DNA from 4 places in the Roseibium sp. AWQ4_254 genome. Region 4 is predicted to be linked to each of the others. Evidence: predicted binding sites of a transcription regulator. Region 4 holds the regulator's gene; each other region holds the start of a gene.

Region 1 (7,080 bases), on a different contig from region 4:
TCCTGGCTTTTGACATTCTGCTTCACGGCCAGCGCCACAAGACGCAGCACCTGATCACCGGTCTGGTGGCCATAGGTATCGTTGAACTGCTTGAAGTGATCGATATCCGTCATCAGAAGCGCAAAGCTTCGTCCGCTTTCTTTGGCGTGTTCGATGATCTTCTCGATGGAGACTTCGAAGTGTTTTCTGTTGTTGAGGGTCGTCAGCTCATCTGTCAGCGACTCGTAGCGGATCGCTTCGAGGGATGACTGAAGGGTCTCGATATGTTTTTTGGATTCAAGCAGCTGGCTTTCCAGCTTCCGGTTGGAGACCACCGCATTCTGGGTCGACTTGACCAGATGGGTGACATAGATCTGCAGCTTTTCCGGGTCGGTGAGCTCCTGGATCTTGCGCCCGGCCTGTTCAAGAGCCGCGCCATAATCAGAGGTCACGTCCGCGCTGAGTTTCAGCGAATCGATCAGATCTTCAACTTCTCTGGAAACTTTTGTGCCAACTTCGTCAAGCCGGTCGCCAAGGCGCGTTGGCGACAGAAACCGCGCATAGAGATCAAGCATCTCGTCCGAGTTGATACGGCCTTCTTTTTGAATTGTCTCGTTGACAGCCCTGTTCAGGCCCTGATTGTATCCGGCAGAATACGTGTACCAGAGCTCATAAGAACGCGGATAGGCAGGCAGCGTGTTTTTCTTGATATAATCTATTGCAGACTCACCATAAGTGATCGTCCGCTTGTGGTCGTCTTCTTCCGACATAAAGGTTCTCTCGACTTAGTCCTGCGCATCCGCCCCACACGGGCGCAAGAGCTATGTCCAAATTCTGCCGGAAGGTTTAAGGACCGGTTAAGCTTAAGGCCGAACCAACATTAAAAGTGACGTTAGGATGCTTTTTTGGGCCGTGGCTCCCGCAAAAGGAAAGCAGGGATATGCACACCTGCGCTGAAGGCCGGTTCCTGCTTGCCGGACTTAGGTTTCTTTCCGGCAGGTTTGCGGGGCAGGGGAGACACGGTCGCACTCTGACCCGCTTCAGGTGCCTCGGCTTCAGTCACCACTTCCGGCTCCCGCTGCTTGCGGCGGCGGCCTGTGGGCTTTGCTTGAGCCTCGTTGTCATTGCTGGATTCAGCGGCGGCCTTGCTACTGGCCTTGCCACCTTTGCGCCGGGCTTTGCGTTCCTTGGCAGCAGCTTCAAAGTCCATCGGATCTCCAAGCCATTCAATGGACTGTTTGATCAGGCTTTCAATGGCGTCGAGATATTTCTTGTCTTCGCCCGTCACCAGTGTAAAGGCGGCTCCGCTGCGGCCGGCCCGGCCCGTGCGTCCGATGCGGTGAACATAGTCTTCCGCGTTGCTCGGCACATCATAGTTAAACACGTGGCTGACTTCGGGAATATCGAGGCCCCGGGCGGCGACATCACTGGCCACCAGCAACTTGATGTTTCCTTTACGGAAATTGTCCAGCATCATCATACGCGTGCGCTGGTCCATGTCACCGTGGAGCGCGCCAACATTATATTCATGACGTTCCAGTGACCGGAACAGGGTCGACACGTCGCGCTTGCGGTTGCAGAACACGATCGCGTTTTTCAGGTCTTCAGCCTCTTCGAGCAGTTCCCTCAAAGCGGCGCGCTTCTCATATTCCTTCGACGGCGAGGATTTCAGGCGCTGCGTAACATTGTCAGATGTAGATGAGGTGGGAGCCACCTCAATCTTGGCCGGGTTCTGAAGAAAGGAGTCGGTCAGTCGCTGGATTTCCGGTGGCATGGTGGCCGAGAAGAACAGGGTCTGCCGGGTGAACGGGATCAGTTTGCAGATACGTTCAATATCGGGAATGAAGCCCATGTCGAGCATCCGGTCGGCCTCGTCAATCACAAGGATTTCAACGCCTTGCAACAGAAGTTTGCCGCGCTCGAAATGATCCAGCAGGCGGCCCGGGGTTGCGATCAGAACGTCGGTGCCACGGTCCAGTTTGCGGTCCTGCTCGGCAAAAGAAACGCCGCCGATCAAAAGCGCAACATTGAGCTTGTGATTGGTGCCGTATTTTTCGAAGTTCTCTTCAACCTGGGCGGCAAGTTCGCGTGTCGGTTCCAGAATAAGCGTGCGCGGCATTCTTGCGCGGGCGCGGCCCTTTTCCAGAAGCGTCAGCATGGGCAAGGTGAAACTTGCCGTCTTTCCTGTCCCGGTCTGGGCGATGCCGAGAATGTCGCGCCGCTCAAGGACTTGAGGGATCGCGCCAGCCTGAATGGCGGTAGGGTCCTTATAACCGGCTGCATCGACTGCAGCGAGCACCTTCTCGCTAAGACCGAGAGTATCAAATGACATGGAGCGTTTTGCCCGGATGTTGTGATTGTAGGAAAATGGCACTTAGGAGACCGTTTGTGCCATCGTGCGCACACACTACAGTCATGCGCTGCAGTGTCAATGCGCCTGGGTGGCGAAACACCAAGAAAATCGAGCATTTGCGGGCATGATTTGCCAACTCAGTTAATAGTGTCGCTCAATTGCCATCTAAAATTTTCTTTTCAAGTCGATGCGCGCAGCAGTATCGACTCTAAAGAACAGGTCATTTTGCCGCAAAGGTTCAGGGTTATCGCTTATGGAAGCGTGGCTTCAGGACCGTGAAACCGTGTCAGTCCGGAAACAGTCGGCCAAATGAAACATATCCAGCGCACGAATACTGCGTCCCGGTGCCTGGCATGCTGACCGAAACAGATCCCGTAAAGTTGCTGCTGGCAGCGCCAAGCAAACAAAAGGTATTCCGTTTGTCTTACCGGACACCCTGCTGCGCTTGAGGGGCGCAACAATTGCCCTGTGCCCCGACCTTGGCCGGACTCAGATGTCGAGATCGTCGGCAAATTCGGCATTTTCCTGAATAAAGCGGAACCGTGCTTCGGGCTTGTTGCCCATCAGGCGTTCAACCGTGTCATTGGTCGTGCCGATATCGGCTTCCACCACATCCACCTTCAACATGGATCGTTTGGCAGGATCCATGGTGGTTTCCTTGAGCTGGGCCGGCAGCATCTCACCGAGTCCCTTAAACCGGCCGATTTCGACTTTTGATTTTCCCTTGAAGGCCGTTTCGAGCAACTCATCCTTGTGGGCATCGTCGCGGGCATAGAGGGTCTTGCCGCCCTGACTGAGGCGGTAAAGCGGGGGGACGGCCAGATAGAGATGGCCGCTGCGGATAAGCTCCGGCATCTCCCGGTAGAAGAAAGTGATCAGGAGGGAGGCAATATGGGCACCATCCACGTCCGCATCGGTCATGATCACGATTTTTTCGTAGCGCAGGTCGCTGTCCCGGTACTGGGAGCGTGTGCCGCAGCCTAGAGCCTGAATAAGATCGGCCAGTTGCTGGTTCGCAACAAGCTTGTCGCGCCCCGCATTGGCAACGTTAAGGATCTTGCCGCGCAGAGGCAGTACGGCCTGGTTGGACCGGTTACGGGCCTGTTTGGCGGAGCCGCCAGCGGAATCTCCCTCCACGATGAAAAGCTCGGTGCCGTCGGCCTGATTGGCAGAACAGTCGGCTAGCTTGCCGGGCAGGCGCAGTTTGCGGACAGCTGTCTTGCGGGCTACATCCTTTTCTTGCCGACGGCGCAAACGCTCCTCAGCCCGGTCGATGACCCATTCCAGCAGCTTGTTGGCCTGATTCGGAGAGGCGGTGAGCCAATGGTCGAACGCATCGCGCACGGCCATTTCCGTAATCCGGGTGGCTTCGTTGGTGGCGAGCTTGTCTTTGGTCTGGCCGACAAATTCCGGCTCCCGGATGAACACAGACAGCATGCCCCCGGCCGAAGTCATCACGTCGTCACCGCTGATGATGCTGGCTTTCTTGTTGTTTGTCAGTTCCCCATAGGCTTTCAGACCACGCATCAGAGCGTAGCGGAACCCGGCCTCGTGTGTGCCGCCCTCCGGGGTGGGCACCGTGTTGCAGTAGGAATTGACGAAGCCGTCGCCGGCAAACCAGTTCACGGCCCATTCGACAGAGCCATGCTTGCCGGTTTTGTCGGTGCGGCCTGCGAAAATCTCGTCAACGACCCGGCGTTCCTTTTCAAGCCGTTCGCTGAGAAAGTCCTTCAGCCCGCCGGGGAAATGGAACACAGCCTCCGCCGGGGTCGGGTCCTTCTCGGACAGAAGGTCCGGTGCACAATGCCACCTAATCTCGACGCCGCCGAACAGATAGGCCTTGGACCGCGCCATTTTGAGTAGCCGGGCGGGCTGAAATTTGGCCCCTTTGCCGAAAATCTGCTCATCCGGCGTGAAACGGACCAGAGTACCCCGCCGGTTCTGGGTATCGCCAACCATCTCAAGCGGGCCTTGCGGGTGTCCCCTGTGGAAGGTCTGGCGGTACAGTTTGCGGCTGCGCGCCACTTCAACAACAAGTTCAGACGACAGGGCATTGACCACAGAGACCCCGACCCCGTGCAAGCCTCCGGAGGTTTCATAAACCTTGCTGTCGAATTTGCCGCCCGCATGCAGGGTGGTCATGATCACTTCCAGCGCGGACTTGTCCTTGAATTTGGGGTGCGGATCGACGGGAATGCCTCGGCCATTGTCGACAATGGCCAGGGAGCCGTCCTCGGCAAGCGACACATCAATCCATGTTGCGTGTCCGGCGACCGCCTCGTCCATGGAGTTGTCGATCACTTCGGCAAACAGGTGATGCAGCGCCTTTTCATCGGTGCCGCCAATATACATGCCCGGACGCCGCCGGACCGGCTCGAGCCCTTCAAGAACCTCAATATCTGCCGCCGAGTAGTCGTCCGGCACAGGCACGTGTGGCGGCGGGGGAGCTTTTTTTGGAGCAGGCTTTACAGCCTCGTCTCGTTCAGAAGACGAGACCGCCGCATTGCCAGCAAAGAGATCGTTTTTTGCGCTCATTCCATATTGCCTGAAAGGTTCGAAGCTGTGGTTGCCAGGGTCCAGCGCCGTTACCTACACCGAATCACGGACAAGTTTGAAGGACAAATGAAGAACGGCAAAGGAAATTGCCGGAATGCGCCCGTTTTCAACAGGCAGACCCTTCATTCCCGGTGGGAAACAGATCATCAACCAGACTGTGATCTAATGGGCATGCAAAGGGAATGGGCAGGGCAGGTGGCCGAAATGTGCCAATTCGGCAACACTCGGCAACAGAGTTGGTCCTGAGGCGCAGGATTGGGTGAATTGCCGCTGTTCAGCCATGTTTAGCAGACAACCCTTGCGCTAAGTTCGGGTTGCTAAGCGGCTTGGACAAACTGTGCAGTCTGCTGAAGACAGGGACGTAAATCCCGCAAAAGGCCGTGGTTGGACGCAGAATGGTCCAACTTAAGCCGAATTGATAGGCCAGCTTGGCCCTTGCAGGAAAAAGAACCGCCGGATGGCAGACAGGCGGTCAGAAGAGAAAAAAAATGCGCGAGGCGCGAACAAAAATAAGGGCCGTTAGAGATGGTCGGCTCAGCGATATTGCGCGGTCGCTGGCTCATCTTGTGACAGGCCAATTGAATGCTGAGGCGCTGCAGCCCGGCAGGGGGCGCCGGTTTGCTGTGCTCGTCGCCCTGACATTCCTGACGCTTGGCAGCCAGACGGCCGCCTTTGACGGTCAGCCGACCCAGCTGGATACGATCGGACCGGAAGACCTGTCGCCGCGCGAAGCGCTGCGTGCTGGTGCCCGGCAGTATTATTCCGGAGACAAGGCCGGGGCACTCAATTCACTGCAATATGCTGCTGAAAACGGGCAATCCATGGCGGCGTGGAAGCTTGGCGAAATGTATGCCAAGGGCGACGGTGTTGTAGAAGACGATCTCAAGGCCTTTCAGTATTACAGCCAGATCATCCGCGATCACGGGGATGACGGTCCGAACTCGCCCGATGCTCCGTTTGTAGCCAGCGCCCTTGTGGCCCTTGGGACCTATTATCTGAACGGGATTGAGGGCAGCGTTCCCAAAAGCGAAAATCAGGCCCGTCAGATTTTTACCCACGCGGCCTCCTATTTCGGAGATGCGGAAGCGCAGTATGAGCTGGGCCGGATCTATCAGGACAGCAATGCCCGCATGGCCGTGCGCTGGTACAATCTGGCCGCCCTGAAGGGGCATGTGGGTGCACAGGCGCGGCTTGGCGAAACACTTTATGCTACGGGGTCTTCGGACAAGAAAAAGGTCCGCGGCCTGATGTGGATGACTGTTGCCCGCGAACAGGCCAGTGGCACGGATGCCGGCTGGATCAACGCCCTGCATGAGCAGTATTTCGCTGTCTCGTCCGAAGCTGTGCGCCAGCGGGCCCGGAAACTTGCAGATGCCTGGATCGCCCAGAACCGCCCGGACATGGTTGCCGCTCAGCAGATTGGCGCTCAGTAAAGCACCGCATACGTCCTTCCGTCCGGCAGACTTCCAGCCGGACGCGGATTCGCTAGCGCTTCAAGTCAAGTCATCGCCTGCCGCTCCTCAAGCACTGCCGTCCTGCTGGCTCAATGTGTCAGCCTGGCTTGCTGGGAAGAGCCTCTTGCTGGTCAAGGAGGGGGGCCGTCCCGGGCGGCGCAGTCAGCTCCGGGCGCAGGCCGGGGGCAAGGGCTGAGAACGGGCAGGGGGCATTGCTCATTGTCCAGGATGTGTTGTTGAGCACCATGGAGCAGGTCGCCATACGCATGCCATCGGGACTTTTCAGGCAGATTGACTCTCCGAGACCGTAGTCCTCGCCATTGTAGCGGCACGTGCAGGACACAGACTGCGCACTGGCCACGCTTCCGACAAGAAACAGTAAGAGACAAAGGCCTGGTCTCAAACCTTTGAGTGGATTGGATCTGAGACAATGGCCAAAAAGACCGGCGCCGGTGCCTGTAACCGGGAAAAAAGTTTGTCCGCGTGGTGCCGGAGCGGACGGAAAGCGGCGTTCGGTCATCCCATCATGGCAAAAGAGTACCAGAAAGGCGGAACGCTGCAAGTTTTGCCTTAGTCAGGCCTCTCCTAACGGGGCACGGCCCCGGGAGAGGGCGGGGAAGCTCTCTTTCGCGCGCTGCGGTCATTTGGATTGAAACCGCTTTGTCTTTTGCCTGAAAGTCTCAGACTTCAGACGGCGAAAGGACCATATGTAAAACGCGATGTCTCCGAAAGGTCAAG
Region 2 (7,080 bases), on a different contig from region 4:
ACAAGGCCGGTGAGGTGAGGGGGCCGGTGGCAACAATCACCCTGTCCCAGTCCGATGGCGGCAGCCCGGCAACTTCTCCACGCGCAATGGTGATGTGTGGATGGTTTGCGAGCGCATTTGTGACCGCCTCGGAGAACCCGTCCCTGTCCACGGCCAGCGCGCTGCCGGCGGGAACTTGGTGGGCATCGGCGCAGGCCATGATCAGGGATCCGAGCTGGCGCAGTTCATGGTGGATCAGCCCGACCGCGTTTTGCTCCGAATCATCGGAACGGAAAGAGTTCGAACAGACGAGTTCCGCCAGTCCCTCACCCTGGTGGGCCTCTGTGCTGCGCACGGGCCGCATTTCATGCAGGACAACATCCAGTCCCGCCTGGGCGATTTGCCAGGCAGCTTCAGACCCGGCAAGGCCGCCGCCGATTACGTGGATCGGGCTCATTCTTGTTCCTTGAAGTTGAAGCCGGCCCTCTAATGAGCTGCTAAAAAGCAGCAAATCCGGCCTGTCTACTGTGATCCTGATTACAGGCAAAGCCCATAGGCTGCAACAATTTGCGGCCGTTGCCCGCGGAATTGCGGGTCCAAAACCCATGACCGGACGGCGTGGGAGCCTGGCGAATGAAACCCGGTTTACGATAGAGGCTGTAGCCTGAATACAAAAGAAAAGCGCCCGCCGGAGGGAGGAGAACCGGCAGACGCTTTTTAAAACCCTCTGCACTTAGTCAGAAGGAGATGCAGCTGAAAGACTGGGAGGAGGCGTCTGCCAGCTGCGAAACTTTTATTACTTTATTGCCTGACGTGCGTAGCGGGCAATGTCGGCGCGGGCAATGCCCAAGTCGTCGAGTTCGCGGTTGGTCAGGCTGGACAGCTCGTCATAAGTCTGACGGAAGCGCTTCCAGTTGTTGAATTTGCGAACAACAGAGTCGATCATGATTTTAGGCCTTCTAGCTCTCTCATGGCCATAGCACCGCGGATCGGTGTCTGGCCCATTCATCTCTTACAGGAAGCAAGATAGGAAAATTGTGCACTGCGAGGTAGAGGGGGAATCGCGCGGCAGATATGCAGAAAATGCATCACATCAAAGGGTTAATGCAGTATTTACCGGGCTGTTACTCATTTTGAGCATAGCTGAAGGCAACTGACTTCGCATCTGCAAAATGCGGGTATGGACAAGGCCGGAGCGCGCAGGCCAGGTTCCGAGAATAAAGAGGCGGGATTTGGGGCGGTCCAAAGACAGGAGCCTGTCAGGCGAAGATCAAGGAAAGCCTGGAGCCGGACAAACGAACGCCCGCCAGTGGGAGGAGGTACTGGCGGGCGTCGTTTCGACGTGGCGGGACTGGGAGGAGGATGCCCCGCGTGTCACACGTCCTTAGGCTGGGAGGAGGGTGCCCTCGGACGCGATCTGAATTTCTTAGCCGTTCACTGAACGGCGGGCCACGAACTTGATATCACTGCGGTAGATGCCGAGATCCTGCAGTTCGCGATTTGAGAGGCGGGACAATTCGTCAACCGCACGGCGATAATTCACCCAGTTGCTGTACTTTTTGCGCACAGTGTCTAACATTTTCTTATTCCTTTAAGAGCGCGGCGCTTTGTTGGCTGCGTCGTTGTTGAGAAATATATAATTCACCCTCTAAAATAAAAGAAGTGCGAACTTCGCATGACAGACATGCAATTTGTGCAATGCAAAACAAAGAATCGTAAAGCGGCGGAAATCGGCCAAAAAAGAGACGTTTTTCAAGTGCAGAATCCTGTGTGCAATGCACACAGGCATTTCTTCACAAGAAAAAAACTTCATGAAAGGCCTTTTAAGGCAGTTGCGGGCCGCCCCGGCTCGCCTGCTGCGGTGCTGCCACCACACGCCTATGGGGGCTGTGGAGGCGGCATATCAGAACGCAGAGCGCAATCCGCTTATTCAGCTGCATCCGGGCGGCGCTGCGGCCGGCGGTGCATCACCTCTTTCAAGAACTGGCCAGTATAGCTTTCCGGGGTCTCGGCAACATCTTCCGGACGGCCGGTGGCAACGATGGTACCGCCCCCATCTCCGCCTTCCGGCCCAAGGTCGATAATCCAGTCCGCCGTTTTGATGACTTCGAGATTGTGCTCGATCACCAGAACCGTGTTGCCCTGATCCACCAGCTCGTGCAGCACATCGAGCAATTTGGCAACATCGTGGAAATGGAGCCCAGTGGTCGGCTCATCCAGAATATAGAGCGTCCGTCCGGTGGAGCGCTTCGACAGCTCTTTGGCAAGCTTCACCCGCTGCGCTTCACCGCCGGACAAGGTGGTGGCCTGCTGGCCAACCTTGATATAACCGAGGCCCACACGCGCGAGTGTTTCCATCTTGTCCCGCACAGCCGGAACCGCCGAGAAGAATCCGGCGGCTTCTTCTACGGTCATATCGAGAACATCGGCGATGGACTTGCCCTTGAACTGGACCTCCAGTGTCTCCCGGTTGTAGCGTTTGCCCTTGCAGACATCGCAAGTGACATAGACATCCGGCAGGAAGTGCATCTCGATCTTGATCACTCCGTCGCCCTGGCAGGCCTCGCAGCGGCCTCCCTTCACGTTGAAGGAAAAGCGGCCCGGTTGATAGCCGCGCGCTTTCGCCTCGGGCATGCCGGCGAACCATTCCCGGATCGGTGTAAAGGCGCCCGTATACGTTGCCGGATTGGAGCGCGGGGTGCGGCCGATTGGTGACTGGTCGATATCAATCACCTTGTCCAGCACTTCCAGCCCGTCGATTCGATCATGGGGGGCAGGATTGTCCCGGGCACCGTTCAGCCTGCGGGCTGCTGCCTTGTAAAGTGTGTCGATCAGGAAGGTCGACTTGCCGCCGCCGGAAACGCCCGTAACGCATGTGAAGGTGCTGAGAGGTACATCCACGTCCACGTTCTTCAAATTGTTACCGCGGGCGCCGCGGACGGACAATTGCCGTTTCTTGTTGATCTTGCGCCGTCCATCCGCTCGGTCAATTGTGCGGGCGCCGGACAGATATTCGCCGGTAAGAGACTTCGGATTGGCCATGATCTCCGGGGGCGTGCCCTTGGCCACCACCTCACCGCCATGGACCCCGGCGCCCGGGCCGACATCCACGACATAGTCGGCCGTCAGAACCGCGTCTTCGTCATGCTCGACAACGATCACCGTGTTGCCTAGGTCGCGCAAATGTTTCAGCGTTTCCAGAAGCCGGGCATTGTCGCGCTGATGCAGGCCGATGGACGGCTCGTCCAGCACATAAAGCACGCCGGTCAGGCCGGAGCCGATCTGCGAGGCGAGCCGGATGCGCTGGCTTTCGCCGCCTGAAAGAGTGCCAGAGGAGCGGGACAGGGTCAGATAATCGAGGCCGACATCGTTCAGGAACTTCAGCCGTTCTCGGATTTCTTTCAAGATCCGCCCGGCGATTTCCGACTGTTTGTCATTCAGCTGGGCCGGAAGGCCATCGAACCAGTCCCGCGCCTCGCGGATAGACAATTCGGTGATTTCACCGATGTGCTTGCTGGCAATCTTAACTGCCAGGGCTTCGGGTTTTAACCGGAACCCGCCGCAGGCCGGGCAGGCATGGTCAGACTGGAACCGGGCCAGTTCTTCGCGCACCCAGGTGGATTCGGTCTCCCGCCAGCGGCGTTCAATGTTTCCGATCACTCCTTCAAAGGCTTTTTCGGTCCTGTAACTGCGCACTCCGTCATCATAGACGAATTCAACCTTGGTCTTGCCGGTGCCATGCAGAACCGCATTTTGAACTTCCTGGGGAAGATCCTTCCAAGGGGTCGACATGGCGACCTTGAAATGGGTGCAGAGCGCTTCCAGGGTCTGCGAATAATAGGGCGAGGTGGAGCCGGTTTTGGCCCAGGGCAGGACCGCCCCTTCGCGCAAGGACAGGGAGTGGTCGGGGACCACGAGATCTTCTTCAAAGGCCAGCGTTGTGCCAAGCCCGTCACAGGTCGGGCAGGCGCCAAAGGGGTTGTTGAAGGAAAATAGGCGCGGTTCAATTTCCGGAATGGTGAACCCGGAAACCGGGCAGGCGAATTTTTCGGAAAAAATCAGCCTTTCCGGATCCCCCTTGGCATCCGTCTTGTCTGCAAATTCGGCAGCCGCAATGCCGTCTGCCAGCTTCAGGGCTGTTTCCAGAGAATCGGCCAGCCGGCCGGAAATGTCGTCGCGCACGACGATCCGGTCCACGACCACATCGATGTCGTGCTTGAATTTCTTGTCGAGAGCAGGGGCTTCGGAAATCTCGTGAAACGTTCCGTCGATTTTGACCCGCTGGAAGCCCTTTTTCATCAGTTCCGCAAGTTCCTTGCGGTATTCGCCTTTGCGGCCGCGCACCATCGGTGCGAGCAGATAAAGGCGCGTGCCTTCTTCCAGCTCCATTACGCGGTCGACCATCTGGCTGACCGTCTGGCTTTCGATTGGCAGACCCGTGGCGGGGGAATAGGGAATCCCAACCCGGGCAAACAGCAGCCGCATATAGTCGTAAATCTCGGTCACCGTGCCGACCGTCGATCTGGGATTGCGGGACGTTGTCTTCTGCTCGATGGAAATGGCCGGGGACAGACCGTCGATTTGGTCCACATCGGGCTTTTGCATCATTTCCAGGAATTGCCGGGCGTAGGCGGAGAGGCTCTCCACATAGCGGCGCTGGCCTTCCGCATAGACCGTGTCGAAGGCGAGTGAGGATTTGCCCGAACCGGACAGACCGGTCATGACGATCAACCGGTCGCGCGGCAGGTCAAGGTCAACACCTTTGAGATTATGCTCCCGGGCCCCTCGAATGCTGATCATTTTCGTCGGGTCGTTTTTCCAGGTTTCGTCTGTCCGGTCGCCGCCAGATGTCGACATGCTTGTGGTTCCTGCCGTCTGGGCCGCCCTAAGCGGCCCGCCAATTCGTTTGCCTTGGTCCCAGTACAGCTCTGCCGGTGCTTGAAACCGTTTCTCGATATAGCACCGAACCGGGCAACATCCAGTAGAGGAAGACGTGGCCGTTGAGAAACACCATGAAAACTGAGATGCAATTGAAACCTGTTTACAGAAATGATAAGAACAAAACAAGTACAAGATGCGAAAAAGAGGACGGAACTGCAAGCTGCCTCAGAACAGGCCGGGAGGCACGGTCAATCTGGTGTGGCGGAGAGGGCTTGCCTTGTGGAAAATGGGTTCTTGGGAACAAAAATGAAGGCAGGGCGCTTGGCGGACCGCTACGGTTCTGGTTTCTAGCCGCTATAAAGGCTCAGATTACCCGGCAGAAGGTTTCAGACCGCACCGGAAACTGGACAAGCCATAACAAACAGGAGTGCAGGATGGCGGGCAGCGTCAACAAAGTTATTTTGGTCGGCAATCTCGGGGCCGACCCGGAAGTCCGCCGGACACAGGACGGCCGGCCGATCGCCAATCTGCGCATTGCTACCTCCGAAAGCTGGCGGGACCGCAATTCTGGCGAACGCCGGGAAAAAACCGAATGGCATCGGGTGGTGATCTTCAATGAAGGTCTGTGCAAGGTGGCCGAGCAGTATTTGCGCAAGGGCTCGAAGGTCTATCTTGAAGGCCAGCTGCAGACCCGTAAATGGCAGGACCAGTCCGGGCAGGACCGGTATTCCACCGAAGTCGTTCTGCAGGGGTTCAATTCGAATCTGACCATGCTGGATGGCCGTGGCGAAGGCGGCCAGTCCGGGGGCGGATTGCCGGATTATGGCAATGACAGCCAAGGTGGCGGCGGCTTCGGCGGCGGTGGCGGCGGAAGCTATGGTGGCGGCTCCGGCGGCGGAGGCGGCTATGGCGGCGGATCTGGAGGCGGCGGCTTCGGCAGTGGCGGTGGCGGCGGTGCTGGCCCCATGGACGACGAAATTCCGTTCTGACCGCAAACTTTGGTCGTGGAGGCCAAGGGAGCCGGGAAAAACCCGGCTTCCGCACCTTAAGCGGCGCTGCCAGAAATACGCCGACTGCCGCCGATGCGCCCGGGTCCTGGAGCAAATTGCGTTCACTCGGATCGGCCACTTGCGGTTAGAAATTCTAAGATTTCAACGCAACAGACAAGAGGCACGCGACATATTCGTCACACCGATTTGATTTCAAAATATGTGTATGAGCCTTGCCCTTAACCCCTTCATCAATCCTGATATAGTAACAATCAGTTTGCGGTTCGCGGACGGAATTGCTGCACCGGCTTAATTTTACCGGGTTCCAGCGCTACACATCGCGGACAAAGTTGAACCGGACCCGTTCAGGATTCGGGACAATTTTAAGGAGAGTGGGCTGGCGGTTCCGCGCCCGGACAGTGTTACTGACACGTTGAACCGGTTACCGGGGCCGCGACTTTTTAGGGTTACGCGATGCAGGCGAACAATATGAAACAAGAAACACGGTCAGATGCCACCCGCAAGACCGGCAAAGTGGAACAGCTGCAATGGGCTGCTGGCACATCCCTGAAAGCCTGTCTCATGGTGACAGTGCTGGCGGGAGGAATCTGCGCGTCTATGGCCGGTCCGGCGTCTGCTCAGGGCTTTTTTCAACGTCTGTTTAATCCGGAACGGCAACGAATTCAGCAGGAACAGCTGCGTGCAGAACAGCTCCGCCAGAAAGCGGCCAAAGTCAAGGTGTCCGCTCCGCGCTACCTGAATTACAAGGCGGATGTGCTCAAGCCAGTGTCGCTGACGCCACTTTCTGAAAAGAAGACTGCAGAAGTCCAGCCGACTGCCACCGAGGGTATCGAAGCGCAGGAAACGGCTCTCACGGGAAGCGATGCCCTGCCGGCGGCTGAAGTTCTGACGGCGTTTGACAAAGCCCGCCCAAGCCTCAAAGGCCTATCCCTGACAGTCCTTCCGGACGTGGGCAAGGCGCTGATCGCCTATTACCGGGAGCATCCGGATTTTCTCTGGGTGGATGCCAATGGCGTCACCCTGAAAGCCGAACGGCTGCGGATGGAACTGGGTGACGCGGCCTCATACGGACTGGTGCCTGAAGACTATTTTGTGCCGCTTCCCGATCTCAGCGGCGTTGACGACGCGGACCGGGCCGCCGTTCTGATGCGGTTTGAGATGAGGCTCAGCGCTGCCGCTCTGACCTATGTGCTGGATGCAAAGCGCGGCC
Region 3 (7,080 bases), on a different contig from region 4:
ATGAGGCGCGTAGCTGTTGCGCATTTCCGGCACCGTTTCCAAAACCGCCAGAACCAGGTTCAGCACAATCAGGGTCACCAGAAAATGACGCAGCGAACGGGCAGCCAGCCGTTGTTTTCCCGTGTCTTCAAGCACTTCGTAAAGCATCCGCTTGACGCTGTTATCCTGCACCCTGTGCTCCCTGAAAAAAGATTCGCATCATGTTTGAATAGCCGATGTTGAGACAAGCGCAAAATCCACCACGGCCCCAAAGCCTTCACGCAATTTGCTCAAAGCCGTGAGCGCCCGCGCTGAAAACGTGATTGGGAAAAATTGCCGCAGCCCTCACCTAAAGTTTGTGGGCACGACAAACCCAAGGACAGCCATCATGACGATTGACACCGACAAGGCCCGCGCAGCGGAAACCTCCCCGCATCATGTGGTCCTGAAAATGCTGCTTGTCTCGACAACCCTCGCCGCCTTTGCCATGACAGCAGCCGCCTGGCTCCATTGAGGCAAATCTCAATTGATAGAGCCCCGTCGACCACAGAAAACTCGCGTTTGGCTGGATGTGTCTTTCGCTGCCTGACATCCGTGATGTCAACGCAAAAGACAGAGCGGTTTGCCCTCCGGCTAAGCGCGGTCCACTCACACAATCAAAAAAAAAGCCGGGGCCTCGAAGGCCCCGGCACGGCAACATACCTTCATCCTGCAGACCGTCCAGCGGGCTCCAATGTCTCAGAGCCCGGCCAAATGGCTTTCAATCGCGGCAATGGCGCCGTCCGCCCTGGATCCGTCCGGCCCCCCGGCCTGGGCCATATCCGGGCGGCCGCCGCCGCCACGCCCGCCAAGGGCTTCCGACCCGATCCGCACCAGATCGACCGCGCTGACCGTCCCGGTCAGGTCCTTGGTGACCGCCGTGACAATGGCCGCCTTGCCGTCTTCGGCAACATTGATCAAAACAACCACGCCGGAACCGAGCTGGGTCTTGGCTTCATCCGCCATGCCCTTCAGATCTTTCGGGTTGATGCCTTCTACGGTGCGCGCCATCAGTTTGAAGGCACCAGCCTCCTTGACCGGCGCAGCCCCGTCTCCGCCCCCGCCCATGGCAAGTTTCTTCTTCGCATCCGCCAGCTCTTTTTCCAGCCTGCGCCGCTCGTCCACCAGCTGGGCCACCCGGGCTGGAACCTCATCGGCGCCGGTCTTCAGCAGTGCCGCCAGGCCGCGCATGCGCTTGTCCTGGGCATCGAGATAGGCCCTGGCTTCTGGGCCAGTTAACGCCTCGATCCGGCGCACACCAGCGGCAACCGCACCTTCGGAGACCAGCGTCACCAGGCCGATATCGCCCGTACGCGAAACATGTGTGCCACCGCACAATTCCAGAGAATAAGGCTTGCCGGCCTTGTCCCCGTGCAGCGCCGTGCCCATGGACACAACCCGGACTTCCTCACCGTATTTTTCGCCAAACAGCGCCATGGCACCGGCTTCAATGGCGTCATCGACAGCCATCAGGCGGGTGTCGACCGGGGCATTCTGAAGGACAATCTCGTTGGCAAAGGTTTCCACTTCAGCCAGTTCCGCATCGCTGACCGGCTTGGGATGGGAGAAGTCGAAACGCAGGCGCTCCGGGCTCACCAAAGAGCCCTTCTGGGCCACATGGGACCCCAGCACCTCACGCAGCGCCTCATGCACCAGATGGGTGGCGGAATGGTTGGATCGGATAGCGCCACGGCGGGCAGGGTCGACTTTCAGCTCCAGCGCCGTGCCGGGCGTAACCTCGCCTTCGACCACCGTGACACTGTGCACGAACAGGCCGTCAGCTTTTTTCTGGGTGTTGGTCACGGTGATGTGCAGGCCCGGGGCCAGCATCTTGCCAGTATCGCCCACCTGACCACCGCTCTCGCCGTAAAACGGCGTCTGGTTGAGGATCAGGAAGCCGCTGGTGCCTGCCGTCAGTTTGACCGTTTCCGCGTCATCTGCAACGAGCGCTGCGACAACCCCTTCCGCAGTCTCTGTCTCATAGCCGAGGAAATCCGTGGCACCGTGCTTTTCCTTCAGCGCAAACCAGATGGCTTCGGTCGCAGCCCCGCCCGATCCGGACCAGGCCGCTCGGGCTTCCGCCTTCTGACGGTCCATGGCCGCGTCAAAGCCGTCCGTATCAACCGAAATGTCCCGGGCCCTGAGGGCGTCCTGGGTCAAGTCAAGCGGAAAGCCATAGGTGTCATAGAGCTTGAAAGCGGTTTCGCCGTCGAGCTGGCCACCGGCCGACAGGTCTTCCGTGGCCGTATCCAAAAGGCCAAGGCCCCGCTCCAGGGTCTTGCGGAACCGGGTTTCTTCCAGTTTCAAAGTTTCGGTGATCAGGTCCTCGGCCCGGCCGAGTTCCGGATAGGCACGGCCCATTTCCCGCACCAGCGCCGGCACCAGCTTGTGCATCAGCGGCTCGCCGGCCCCGAGCAGATGCGCATGGCGCATGCCCCGGCGCATGATCCGGCGCAGCACATAACCACGGCCTTCATTGGAAGGCAGAACCCCATCTGCAATCAGGAAACTGGTGGAGCGCAGGTGATCGGCAATCACCCGGTGGCTGCCAAGCGCATCGCCCTCAGCCTCAACACCGGTTTCATGTTCGGAGGCGGAAATCAGAGCCCGGAAGAGGTCGATGTCATAGTTGTTGTGAACACCCTGCAGCACGGTAGCCAGCCGCTCAAGCCCCATTCCGGTGTCAATCGAGGGGTGCGGCAGATCCAGCCTGGCTTCCGGTGTCTGCTCATATTGCATGAAAACCAGGTTCCAGATCTCGATGAACCGGTCCCCGTCTTCTTCCGGCGTGCCCGGAGGGCCGCCCCAGATGTGATCGCCATGGTCATAGAAGATTTCCGAACACGGTCCGCAAGGGCCCGTGTCGCCCATGGTCCAGAAATTGTCCGACGTCGGAATACGGATGATCCGGTCGTCGCCGAGCCCGGCAATCTTCTTCCAGAACCCGGCCGCCGCCTCGTCCTCGGAATAGACCGTGACCAACAGCCGGTCCTTGGGCAGGCCATATTCCTTGGTGATCAGGGCCCAGGCGAGCTCGATCGCCCGTTCCTTGAAATAGTCGCCAAAGGAAAAATTGCCCAGCATTTCAAAGAATGTGTGGTGCCGGGCCGTATAGCCGACATTGTCTAGATCGTTGTGCTTACCGCCGGCCCGCACCACCTTCTGCGCGGTGACTGCCCGGGAATAGGGACGGGTCTCCAGACCGGTGAACACGTTCTTGAACTGGTTCATGCCCGCATTGGCGAACATCAGCGTGGGATCATTGCGCGGAACCAAAGGCCCGGACTCGACCACTTCGTGATCGTTTTTCTTGAAATAGTCCAGAAATGTGGAGCGGATTTCATTTACGCCGGTCATTCGGGTCTCGCATTACGTCCTTGCCCGGAAAATCGGGCCTAGTGAAAGTCAGCCAGCCGGACAGAACCCCTGAGGCCCCGCAGCCGGAACAGCCTTTTAACTTTGCGCTCAAACCCTGTCCAGCGGTTGCATGCGTTCTGGGCAAGTCTGCGGGGCGGGAGCCACGGCTTCCGCTTGCCGCAAAGGCGCTCCACCGGTCTTTCCGGGTGTTTTGACCTTGCCTCCAGATCTCCCAGCGCCGGTCTGGATGGCGGCCAAAAGAAAAGCCCTCTCCCGTCCGGAAAGGGCTTTGCCTCTTGGTGATACATCTTTCAGCCGGGTTCCCGGTCCGCCCGCCGCAAATGACGGGTAAGGACAGCCCCCCGTCTGGGCCGAGGGGCGTCTGAGAGCACGTCTTTTGGCGGTCTCAGTCGCCCTGCTCTTCGTCCCCGCCTTCCGGGTCAATGATCGCTTCAGCGATCAGGCCCGCATTCTGGCGAATCGCGAGTTCTATTTCATCGGCAATTTCCGGATTGTCCTTCAGGAACTGCTTGGCATTCTCGCGTCCCTGACCAAGCCGCTGGCTGTTATAGGAGAACCACGAGCCGGACTTTTCCACCACATTGCCCTTCACGCCCAGGTCGATCAGCTCGCCCATCTTGGACACACCCTCGCCATAGACAATATCGAATTCAACCTGACGGAATGGCGGGGCCAGCTTGTTTTTGACCACTTTTACCCGTGTCTGGTTACCGACCACCTCGTCCCGGTCCTTGATAGAGCCGATCCGGCGGATATCGAGGCGGACAGAAGCATAGAACTTCAGTGCGTTGCCGCCGGTCGTCGTTTCCGGAGATCCGAACATCACACCGATCTTCATGCGGATCTGGTTGATGAAGATCACCATGCAGTTGGACTTGGAAATCGACGCGGTGAGTTTGCGCAGCGCCTGGCTCATAAGACGTGCCTGCATGCCCGGCAGGCTGTCGCCCATTTCACCTTCCAGTTCGGCCTTGGGGGTCAAGGCGGCCACGGAATCAATCACCAGAACGTCGATTGCCCCGGAGCGCACCAGCGTGTCGGCAATTTCCAGCGCCTGCTCGCCCGCATCGGGCTGGGAAATCAGGAGATTGTCGATATCAACGCCGAGCTTGCGCGCATAGACCGGATCAAGTGCGTGTTCCGCGTCCACAAAGGCGCAAATACCCCCATCCTTCTGGGCCTCGGCCACCGTGTGCAGGGCCAACGTTGTCTTACCGGAGGATTCCGGTCCATAGATCTCCACAATCCGGCCACGCGGCAACCCGCCGATCCCAAGAGCGATGTCCAGTCCGAGAGACCCGGTCGAGACGGCTTGAATCTCAACGGCCTGCCCCTGCCCCATCCGCATGATGGAGCCCTTGCCAAAGGCCCGTTCGATCTGGCTGAGCGCTGCATCCAGCGCTTTTGTCTTATCCATCTGGCTGCTTTCTACGAGACGAAGTGTACTTTGCGACATGGGTCACGCTCCTTATTCCACGACGGACGCGTTGTTTCAATGACAGGGTTTGTACCTTATTTGTTCTCTTTTTGCAATCTTCTAAAAGCATCTGTTTTCAAAGCAGGATTTTAACTTTGTTTCCAATATGTTCTTAAAGCCAACAAAGAAAATTACGTTACGTTAGAAAAATCTGGAAACATACGATTTTCCCGTGGCAAACCAGAATCGCCCGGGCCGGAGCCAAGATCCGGTACGGTTGCCCGGCCAGGCCGGATCTGATAGCCCGCCCCACGGCGTGGCCGGTGGCTGATCCCGCGCGGCCCGACATCACCGAACGACACCGCGTGTCAGAAAGACCTGACAGCTGCTGACACGGGCGTCCCTTAAAGTGCGTCCTGAAAGAAACCGGAAGAGCGATCCCCGTGCCTGACTTTCCTTCCCAGCGACTGGTTGCCATCGGCGCGGTTCACTATGACACGATCGCCCATGGCCGCGAGAGGATCTGCCGGGACACCTCAACCCCGGCCCGCTTTACCGCAAAACCCGGCGGGGTCGCCACCAATATTGCCCGGGCCGCCTGCCGTCTTGGGGTTGCGACCACACTCATCGGCGCGGTCGGCACCGATGGGGCCGCCGCTTTTTTGAAGGAGCTGCTGGCCGCAGAAGGCCTTGATCTGGCCTTTCAGACCCGGTCCGGCTGCGCGACGGGGCAATATCTGGCCCTGCATGATCCTGATGGCAGCCTGGCGGCCGCCTGCGTCGATGACCAGGTCTTGAGCGAAGCCCCGGCCGGTTTTTTTGCCGCCGCCCTGGCACAGGAGCTGCAACGGACGGCGCCTGCCCCTCTGTGGCTGCTGGATGCCAACTTGCCCGAACCGATGCTGCACGCTCTTGTTCAGCAAATTCGCAGCTCCCGCCCCGAGCACGGCGGGGTCCTGACCGCCAATGCGGTCTCCAATGCCAAGGCCCCGAGGCTCAAAGGCCTGTTGGCAGAGCTGGACTGCCTGACCCTGAACCGGGGGGAAGCCGCCGCTTTGACCGGCCTTGCGGACACCCTGCCCGCCGACACCCTGGCAAACGCCCTCACACAGCAGGGTCTGAAAGCTTTTGTCCTGACCGATGGCGGCCGTGAGGCCCTGGTCTCGTCCGGAGGGGTGTTGCACCGTCTTGCGCCACCCAAGACCGCCATTGTGGATGTGACCGGGGCTGGAGATGCCCTGACAGCTGGCGTTCTGGCGGCCCTGGCCCGGGGCCACGGTCTTCTCACCGCCGCCCGCTGCGGCCTTCAGGCGGCAACCCTGACGCTGCAATCGACAGGCGCCCTTGCCGAAGGGCTCCGCTGGGATCAGATCCAAAGATTTGACCATACGGACAAATTGTAAGCTTGGCGCTGCGGCGCCCGGCTCCTATAAAGCGCTCAAAAGGGCAGCAGACCGAAGCTGCTGCTTCCTCTTCAAAGAAGGCCAGACCCTGTGACACGCAAACCTGACGCCGCCGCCCTGAAGTCTCTTCTCGTTTATAGTGACGAGGTCCACGCCGCTTTGGACCGCTCCGCCCCGGTCGTTGCCCTGGAAAGCACCATCATCACCCATGGCATGCCGTTTCCGCGAAATGTGGAAACCGCCCGGCAGGTGGAAGCAGATATCCGCGCAGAAGGGGCGGTGCCCGCAACCATTGCGGTCATGGACGGCAAGATCCATATCGGTTTGAGCGATGCGGAGCTCGACCGGCTGGCCAAGGCCGGTTCCGTGATGAAATGCTCGCGCGCTGATCTCACCTTCGCGCTTGCCACCGGCGCTTTCGGAGCAACCACCGTGGCAGCCACCATGATGGCCGCCCATCTGGCCGGCATCCAGGTGTTTGCCACCGGCGGCATCGGCGGCGTTCACAAGGGCGCTGAGGAGAGCTTCGACATTTCCGCTGATCTGGATGAACTCGGCCGCACTCCGGTCTGTGTTGTCAGCGCGGGGGCCAAGGCTCTGCTCGACATTCCCAAGACCCTTGAAGTGCTGGAAACCCGGGGCGTGCCCGTCATTGCCTATGGCACGGAAGAATTGCCAGCCTTCTGGTCCCGCGAGAGCGGCCTCAAGGCTCCCTACAGCCTCGCCAGCGCCGCCGAGATCAGCAATCTTCTGAAGATGCGCGAAAACTTTACGGATCATGGCGGTGTTCTGATTGCCAATCCGGTGCCCCTGGCAGACGAAATTCCGCGCGCCGAGATGGCTGGCTATATCAGCACTGCCATT
Region 4 (7,080 bases):
GATGTTCACGACCGACGGTCCGATGGATCCGTCAAAAACGTCGAAATCGTGGTCGGCGCCACCGACGTTGAGCTTGGCGTTGTTGTCGGCCATACAGAAACCCCTTCATTTATCCTGGTTTGCCCTCCAGAGTGTGTCCCGCAAACCGCGTTTGCCAGGATCCTGCCGGACGGCTCTTTAGAAAACTCGCGTCTTGCGTAGCCCATTTGCCGCAGTGCCGCAAGCAGGCCCGTGTAACGCTTTGGTCAAAGACCAGTTTTACGCGTGCCGCCAGGTGTGAAGGCGGCACCGCGTTGAAAAGGCTTTCGCTTCGGAAAGCCTTAGGCCGCCTGATCCTGGATCCGGTCGAGCGATTCCTGCCGGCCGAGGGCAATCAGAACGTCATAGATTCCCGGTGACGTGCCCCGGCCTGTCAGGGCTGCGCGCAGTGGCTGGGCAACTTTCCCGAGTTTAAGGTCTTTTTGCTCCGCATAAGCTTTTACGGTTGATTCCAGGGCTTCGGCCGTCCAGTCAGACACGTCCTTGAGCGCAACGCCGAGCTCGCCCAAAAGGGTGCGGGCGTCATCGGTGAGAATTTTGTCTGCCTTTTCATCTGTCTGCAGCGGCCTCTGCCGCCAAAGATAAGAAGCGCTTTCTGTCAATTCAACCAGCGTCTTGGCACGTTCTTTCAATCCGGGCAACGCAGCAAGGGCGGTGGCCCGGTTGGCCTCCAGCGCCATCCAGTCCAGTACGGCAGCGCCATCTTCAGCATGCTGGAGATAGACCCTCCAATGATCCAGAAGCTCCGTATCCGGTGTTGCGCGCATATAATGCCCGTTCAGGTTTTCCAGCTTCTTGAAATCAAAGCGGGCGGCGGACTGGCCAACAGCGTCCATCCCGAACCAGCGGATCATGTCGTCCAGCGCCATGATTTCTTCATCCCCGTGGCTCCAGCCGAGGCGCGCAAGGTAGTTGCGCATCGCCTGCGGCAGATACCCCATGGCGCGGTAGGCTTCGGCGCCTGTGGCCCCATGGCGCTTTGAAAGCTTGGCCCCGTCCGGGCCATGGATCAATGGAATATGGGCCATGGCGGGTACGGTCCAGCCCAGGGCCTGAAAGATCAGTGTTTGACGGGCCGCATTGGTCAGATGATCGACGCCGCGGATAATGTGAGTGATACCCATGTCATGGTCATCCACGACAACTGCCAACATGTAGGTGGGGGTTCCGTCCGAGCGCATGAGTACAAGATCGTCGAGATCCTTGTTCGGAATGACCACGCGGCCCTGCACCAGATCCTCAACGACCGTTTCGCCGTCCTGGGGAGCCTTGAGGCGGATCACCGGATCGATTCCGTCCGGCGCTTCTGAGGCTGGCCGGTCGCGCCAGGTGCCGTCATAGCGGGGCGGGCGGCCTTCAGCGCGGGCCTTTTCCCGCATCGCCTCGACCTCTTCGGGGGGCGAGTAGCATCGGTAGGCGGTGCCATTAGCCAGCATCTGCTCCACCGCTTCCTTGTGGCGACCGGCACGCGAATACTGGGAAATCGCGTCGCCGTCCCAGTCAAGGCCAAGCCAGGTGAGGCCATCGACCAAAGCGTCCACGGCCTCCTGGGTCGAGCGGGCCCGATCGGTGTCCTCGATCCGGAGCAGCATCTTGCCGCCATGATGTTTGGCGAACAGCCAGTTGAACAGGGCCGTGCGGGCGCCCCCAATGTGAAGGAACCCGGTCGGGGACGGTGCGAAGCGCGTGACGATCTCTTGTGCCATGGTGCTTTTTTTGAAAATCTCATCAATAAGGTGAGCGCGCGGGGCGCACTGCGTGTGTGGCGCGGTCTTATCACAGGCTTTGGCGCGGCTAAATAGGCTTGTCGGTTTCTCGAAGCCAGGCTGAAGGGGAGCGGAGCAGTGGCGGACGAGAACGCACCGCACGAAGACCTCAAAAGTCTTTCCGGGACGCCGAAAGCTCATACGTCTGTAGCTGCAGGTGCGCGCCAGAAAGAGACGGCCACTGGCAAGGCAGCTGATCCCGGTGCCGATCTGTGGATTTGGCTCGCGCGTTTTACGGCGAAACGGCCGGCCCAGTCCGGTTCTTATTGGCAGGAGCGTGGGCTGCTCTGGACCGCTTTTGCCTTCGCGGCCGGCATAGCGGTCTATATGGGACTGCCTCAAGAACCCTTCTGGCCCGCGCTTGCGGGTGTCCTCGCCCTGGCGTGTCTTGCGGCATTCAAAATGCAACGCACACGGGGGCTTGGGCCTATTATGGTGCTGCTTGTGTCTTTTCTGGCCGGTGCGACCAGCGGAGCCGTGCGGACAGCCTTTGTCGCAGCGCCGCGCCTTGGAGAACCCATGATTGCGACGCTCACAGGGACCGTTGTCTCCCGTGAAACGCGGGCCTCTGGAGTGCGGGTTGTGCTTGAGGTGACGTCTGTCAACGGCAAATCGTCCGGGGCGGTCGTCTTTCCGAAAAAGGTAAGGGTCCGGATACCGGCAGCGAGCCCGGCGCGAACCGGAACTTTGGTCCGTCTCAAAGCCCGTCTGTTTCCTCCGGCTGGGCCGGTTGTGCCGGGAGGATATGACTTTTCCCTCCGGGCCTATTTTTCGCAGATCGGGGCTACCGGGTTCAGTTTTGGCGTGCCGGAGGTTCTGGAGGCGCAATCCCTGCCTGCGGGGCTGCGTCTAACCGCCGTTGTCGGGGAGATGCGCAGCTGGTTTGCAAACAGGATCACAAAAATCCTGGGGGGCAGGCCGGAGGCGGGTCTTGTTGTGGCGCTGCTTGTGGGCGACAGGAGCGGTATTTCGGAGCCGCAGGAAGAGAACCTTCGCGCGGCGGGGCTTGCCCATATTCTTGCAATTTCGGGATTGCATATGGCGCTCTTTGCTGGTGGCACCTATGGCGCGGTGCTTTTTCTTCTGGCCCTTTTCCCGCCAGTTGCCCTGCGCTGGCCAATTCACAAGATCGCCGCAGTGCTGGCGCTGGCGGCAGCGGTCTTTTATCTGGTTCTGTCCGGGGCATCGATTGCTACCCAGCGGTCGTTTTTGATGATAGGTCTCGTCTTTCTGGGCGTTCTGACCGGCCGCCGGGGGCTAACCTTGCGCAGTGTCGCGCTGGCTGCGCTTTTCCTGCTGGGTCTGGCGCCTGAGAGGCTGCTTTTTCCAGGTTTTCAAATGTCCTTTGCCGCGGTGATCTGCCTCGTGGCGGTTTACGAGCTCTGGCGGAACCGACCGGATCCGCTGATTCGCCAGACCCACAATGGGGGCAGGCCTTTGCTGCAGCTTGCCCGGTCTACCCTGCGCTGGTCGTTGGGGCTGGCTGTCACAGCGCTGGTGGCCGGACTGGCAACCGGGATCATTGCCGCCCATCATTTTGGGCGCATAGCCCCCCTGGGGCTTCTGGGAAACGTGCTCGGCATGCCGATCTTCACCTTGCTGGTCATGCCCATGGGGGTTCTGTCGCTTGTTCTGATGCCGTTTGGCTTGGCCTCTGTGCCCCTCAGCCTGATGGCCTTTGGTGTCAGGTTGCTTCTTGATGTGGCGGGCTTCGTGTCTGATCTTAGTGGAGCTGCAGGCGCCATTGGCCGGATTGGTCTGCCGGAGATGCTGGCTTTTTCAGCTGCCCTGTTCGGCGTGCTGCTGCTGCCGGGCCGGTGGCGCTGCCTGGCCTTTGGGCCCCTGATCCTTGGCCTGGTGCTTGTGCAGGTCAGCCGGCCGCCGGACATCCAGATTGCCGCTTCCGGAAACAAGCTCGCAGCCCGGGACCGGATTGGGGATTTGCGCTGGTTTGCCCGCCGGGACAGTTTTGCTGGTGATATCTGGTTTCAGACGGAGGGAGTTCCAGAGGGCGAAATTAAATCGCGCAGGATGAAAGCGCCTCAAATCGCCTGTGATCCCGGCGGCTGCGTGATACGTGCCTATCAAGTGGCCGGGGCGCACGTGCCTGACGGCTTCGAGCACAGGCCTCTCAAACTGGCTCTCACAAAGAGGCCTGAGGCATTTGAAATGGATTGCCGATGGGCTGATTTGGTCGTGAGCGATCTGGTCGCGCCCCAATCCTGTTCTGCTCCCCTTGTGATTGACAAATCCCTGCGCCATGCGCGCGGTGCTGTTTCGATCTGGCTGGCGCGCGCCGCTTCCCCGGCCATGGAAGAGGCTGTGCCGGAAGGGCAGGGAACCCGGAAACGGGAAAGAGAGGATCAGGCATCTGCCCCCAATGCGCTGAAAACACGGGTACTGGCTGTCACGGACATCCAGTTTGCGCTTCAAAAGGAGCCCCGTCCGTGGAACCGGGCGGGGAAGGTGACGCGTACCAGCCTGCGCCAGGGAGGTGGCTAAACGGTCAATATTGGCGGAAGAGGGCGACAAGCCGTCCTTGAACACGCACCCGGCCGGGGCCGAAAATGCGGGTTTCGTAAGCGGGATTGGCAGCTTCCAGGGCAATTGAGGCGCCTTTCTTGCGCAGCCGCTTCAAGGTGGCCTCTTCATCATCCACCAGCGCCACCACGATATCGCCGCTATCGGCGCTTTCCGTGCGGCGGATCAGCACGGTGTCGCCGTCCAGAATACCGGCCTCGATCATGGAATCGCCGCGCACTTCCAGAGCATAATGTTCGCCCTTGCCGAGAAGTTCCGGCGGCACTGTGATGGAATGGCTGTGGGTCTGAATCGCTTCGATCGGCACCCCGGCGGCAATGCGCCCCATGACTGGAATCTCCGTTCCCGCCACTTCAGGCTCCGGTGCAGGGCGAGCCGGTTCCGGCTTGCCAAGAGACCCTTCGATGACTTCCGGGGAAAAGCTGCCACGCTGGCGGGGGGCGCCGAGGCCCGGTGCAATGGAATCCGGCAGCCGGACCACTTCCATGGCGCGGGCCCGGTTCGGCAGGCGGCGGATGAAGCCGCGTTCTTCCAGAGCCGTGATCAGCCGGTGAATACCGGACTTCGACCTGAGGTCGAGAGCGTCCTTCATTTCATCAAAGGACGGCGGAACACCGGTTTCTTTCAGTCTTTCATGAATGAACATGAGCAGTTCATACTGCTTGCGCGTCAGCATATCGGCATTCCTTGACCATGAGAAGGTTCTGGTACAAATCAAGAACACATTACCTGTTCTCATTGTGTTCCGCAAGCGTAAATGTTCTCTTACTGTTCTGCCGGGCCACTTGTGGATCTGTCAGAGTAAAACGGCACTGGCAGTTGCACTTTTGGCCGTATTGATCGCTGGCTGGGCGGCATGACAAAACTCAACCGTACGATGAATGGTGCTCCGGACTGAAAATCGGGAACTTTTGCATTCATCGGGCAATTGGCCCCGTTTTGCTCCGCTGGCTCAATTCTTCACTACAGAATAGTCTGCGTCGGCGGCGCAGAGATTTGGTCATGGGGTGCTGTTGTGTTGTCTGATTGCAATAGATGTTGTGTAGCCGCAGACACCTGCACGAAGCTGCCCAGACTTCCTAAAACTTGGTTGTCCGAACAACGGACAAACTTATTCGAAAATTTTTAAAGATGACACTGACAACGAACCGGATACAGTCTTGAAAACCGTGTGCCACGCATGCCACGGAACGAATAATCCAGTAGGACTGTCTTGCTTTGGAAATGCCCCCCAAGGTTTCCGCGCTTCAACGTCTTTTCCCTATTTCTACGTTTTATAGAAGTCCGGATTGAAAACCAGCTACTCCTGACAATTAGAACCGCGAAATTCCGCATTTTCCCGGACAAGACTTTCTGGTGCCGATGAAATTCGGCCCGTGCCATTTAAGTCCGGTGCGTACACTTGTGCGCTTTGGAAACCGGCGTTTCAAGTCGGGGTCATCCGTTCTCCCTGACGATCAGCAGCTCGCACGTTACCAGCGTCGGCGCGCCGCCGGGGACAAGTATACCCTCAAAGAGAGCACCGGTCAGGTCCGCGCAGCGGACCGGGACAGCGGGCGGTGTTCCTTTTTCCGCTCCAGCTCCCGGGCGCAACAGGATTTCGGAAATCAGGCCTGTCATGGGCGCGCTGTCGGTGAACCGGGCTCCGGCAAGGCTGCCGAGGCCGTAAACGCAATAGGGGCCAGGGCCAAGTGTGGCTGCCAGGCTTTCGATGCTGGTGGACAGGTCCTCAAACGGGGCGAGGGTCGTGATCAGTGCATTATGCGTTGGCCGCGGGGAGGCGCTGTCCTCTGTCCTGGTCCGGAACAGCGTGAATTCGGTTTCCGGGTCCAGCTCCGCCTCGAACCGCGCGCCCCTGAGGCCCCAGCCGGAGACCGTGATGTCCTGCGTGGCCGTCAGCGTGTGGGGCTGCAGGTGGCCGAGGCGTTGCTTGTTCCCGTCCTGCCAGAAGCCGTGAATATGGGCGAACCAGCTCCCGTCCTTCCAACCCAGGATGGCGACAGCCTCCTCAAGGACAGCAGCGGCGGAGTGGTGGGTGTCGCTGTACCAGGCGGCGTGCCGGTCGTCGATGGCCCGGTCGGGCATGACGTAGTCGAAGGCCGAGAGGGGGAGGCCGGACAGATCCAGAACGGCGGAGGAAAAGCCGGACGCAGCAGCCCACACGCCAAGATTGGTCAGGAGCGGTGTGCCGGCGGGCACGGGAACCGCTATCGGAATGGCGTCGCAGAGCGCAAAGGGGCGCCTGTCGGCCGCGGCAGGGCCCGGATGGCGGATATCGGCAAGGGCTGACGGTGCTGGCCGTCTCATATCAGGCCCCGGCTGGTCAGGACGTCCCGAACCAGTTTCTTCGTGACTTTGCCATAGGCGCTGGTCGGCATCGCATCCACAAAGAGATAGCGCGCGGGCATCTTGTATCGGGAGATCTTGCCGGTCAGAAACTCTGTCAGCTCCGCATCTTGAACCTGCTGCCCGGTCTGCGCCACACAGACGGCAAGGCCGGTCTCTCCCCAATGCGGATCGGGAATTCCGAGAATGGCCACTTCCGAGATCGCCGGATGGGTGAGAAGAATTTCCTCGATCTCCTTCGGATAGACATTCGAGCCGCCGGAAATATACATGTCCGAGGCCCGCCCGGTCAGGTAGAGGTAGCGCTGCTCGTCCATATGGCCGAGGTCGCCGGTGCGGAACCAGCCATTGCGGAAGGATTTTGCATTGGCGGCCTCATCGTCCAGAT

Evidence for each region. Region 4 encodes LexA, which represses DNA repair genes until DNA is damaged. Its sites were predicted from a motif close to TGTTCNNNNTGTGTTCNG; they were not measured.
Region 1: parE (DNA topoisomerase IV subunit B) is a predicted target of LexA. The motif match lies at 4,947-4,964, and genes of this name have one in related genera.
Region 2: uvrA (excinuclease ABC subunit UvrA) is a predicted target of LexA. The motif match lies at 5,034-5,051, and genes of this name have one in related genera.
Region 3: ACXAIC_RS01740 (carbohydrate kinase family protein) is a predicted target of LexA. The motif match lies at 4,970-4,987, and genes of this name have one in related genera.

What each region holds. Positions count from the first base shown of each region.
Region 1 covers NZ_JBSWYH010000002.1:85,281-92,360, reverse strand. Annotated here, with positions in the region: gene ACXAIC_RS02185 (GGDEF domain-containing protein) at 1-749, opposite strand, end outside; gene ACXAIC_RS02180 (DEAD/DEAH box helicase) at 872-2,311, opposite strand; gene parE (DNA topoisomerase IV subunit B) at 2,822-4,867, opposite strand; gene ACXAIC_RS02170 (tetratricopeptide repeat protein) at 5,455-6,321, shown strand; gene xth (exodeoxyribonuclease III) at 7,076-7,080, opposite strand, start outside.
Region 2 covers NZ_JBSWYH010000002.1:46,682-53,761, reverse strand. Annotated here, with positions in the region: gene trmFO (methylenetetrahydrofolate--tRNA-(uracil(54)-C(5))-methyltransferase (FADH(2)-oxidizing) TrmFO) at 1-436, opposite strand, end outside; gene ACXAIC_RS02015 (DUF1127 domain-containing protein) at 776-925, opposite strand; gene ACXAIC_RS02010 (DUF1127 domain-containing protein) at 1,406-1,558, opposite strand; gene uvrA (excinuclease ABC subunit UvrA) at 1,906-4,836, opposite strand; gene ACXAIC_RS02000 (single-stranded DNA-binding protein) at 5,295-5,849, shown strand; gene ACXAIC_RS01995 (L,D-transpeptidase family protein) at 6,432-7,080, shown strand, end outside.
Region 3 covers NZ_JBSWYH010000001.1:393,846-400,925, reverse strand. Annotated here, with positions in the region: gene ACXAIC_RS01760 (cyclic nucleotide-gated ion channel) at 1-171, opposite strand, end outside; gene ACXAIC_RS01755 (hypothetical protein) at 368-493, shown strand; gene alaS (alanine--tRNA ligase) at 718-3,375, opposite strand; gene recA (recombinase RecA) at 3,782-4,852, opposite strand; gene ACXAIC_RS01740 (carbohydrate kinase family protein) at 5,257-6,216, shown strand; gene ACXAIC_RS01735 (pseudouridine-5'-phosphate glycosidase) at 6,307-7,080, shown strand, end outside.
Region 4 covers NZ_JBSWYH010000021.1:68,822-75,901, forward strand. Annotated here, with positions in the region: gene gltA (citrate synthase) at 1-93, opposite strand, end outside; gene gltX (glutamate--tRNA ligase) at 321-1,745, opposite strand; gene ACXAIC_RS16690 (ComEC/Rec2 family competence protein) at 1,884-4,307, shown strand; gene lexA (transcriptional repressor LexA) at 4,312-5,022, opposite strand; gene ACXAIC_RS16700 (hypothetical protein) at 5,784-6,653, opposite strand; gene ACXAIC_RS16705 (acyl-CoA synthetase) at 6,650-7,080, opposite strand, start outside.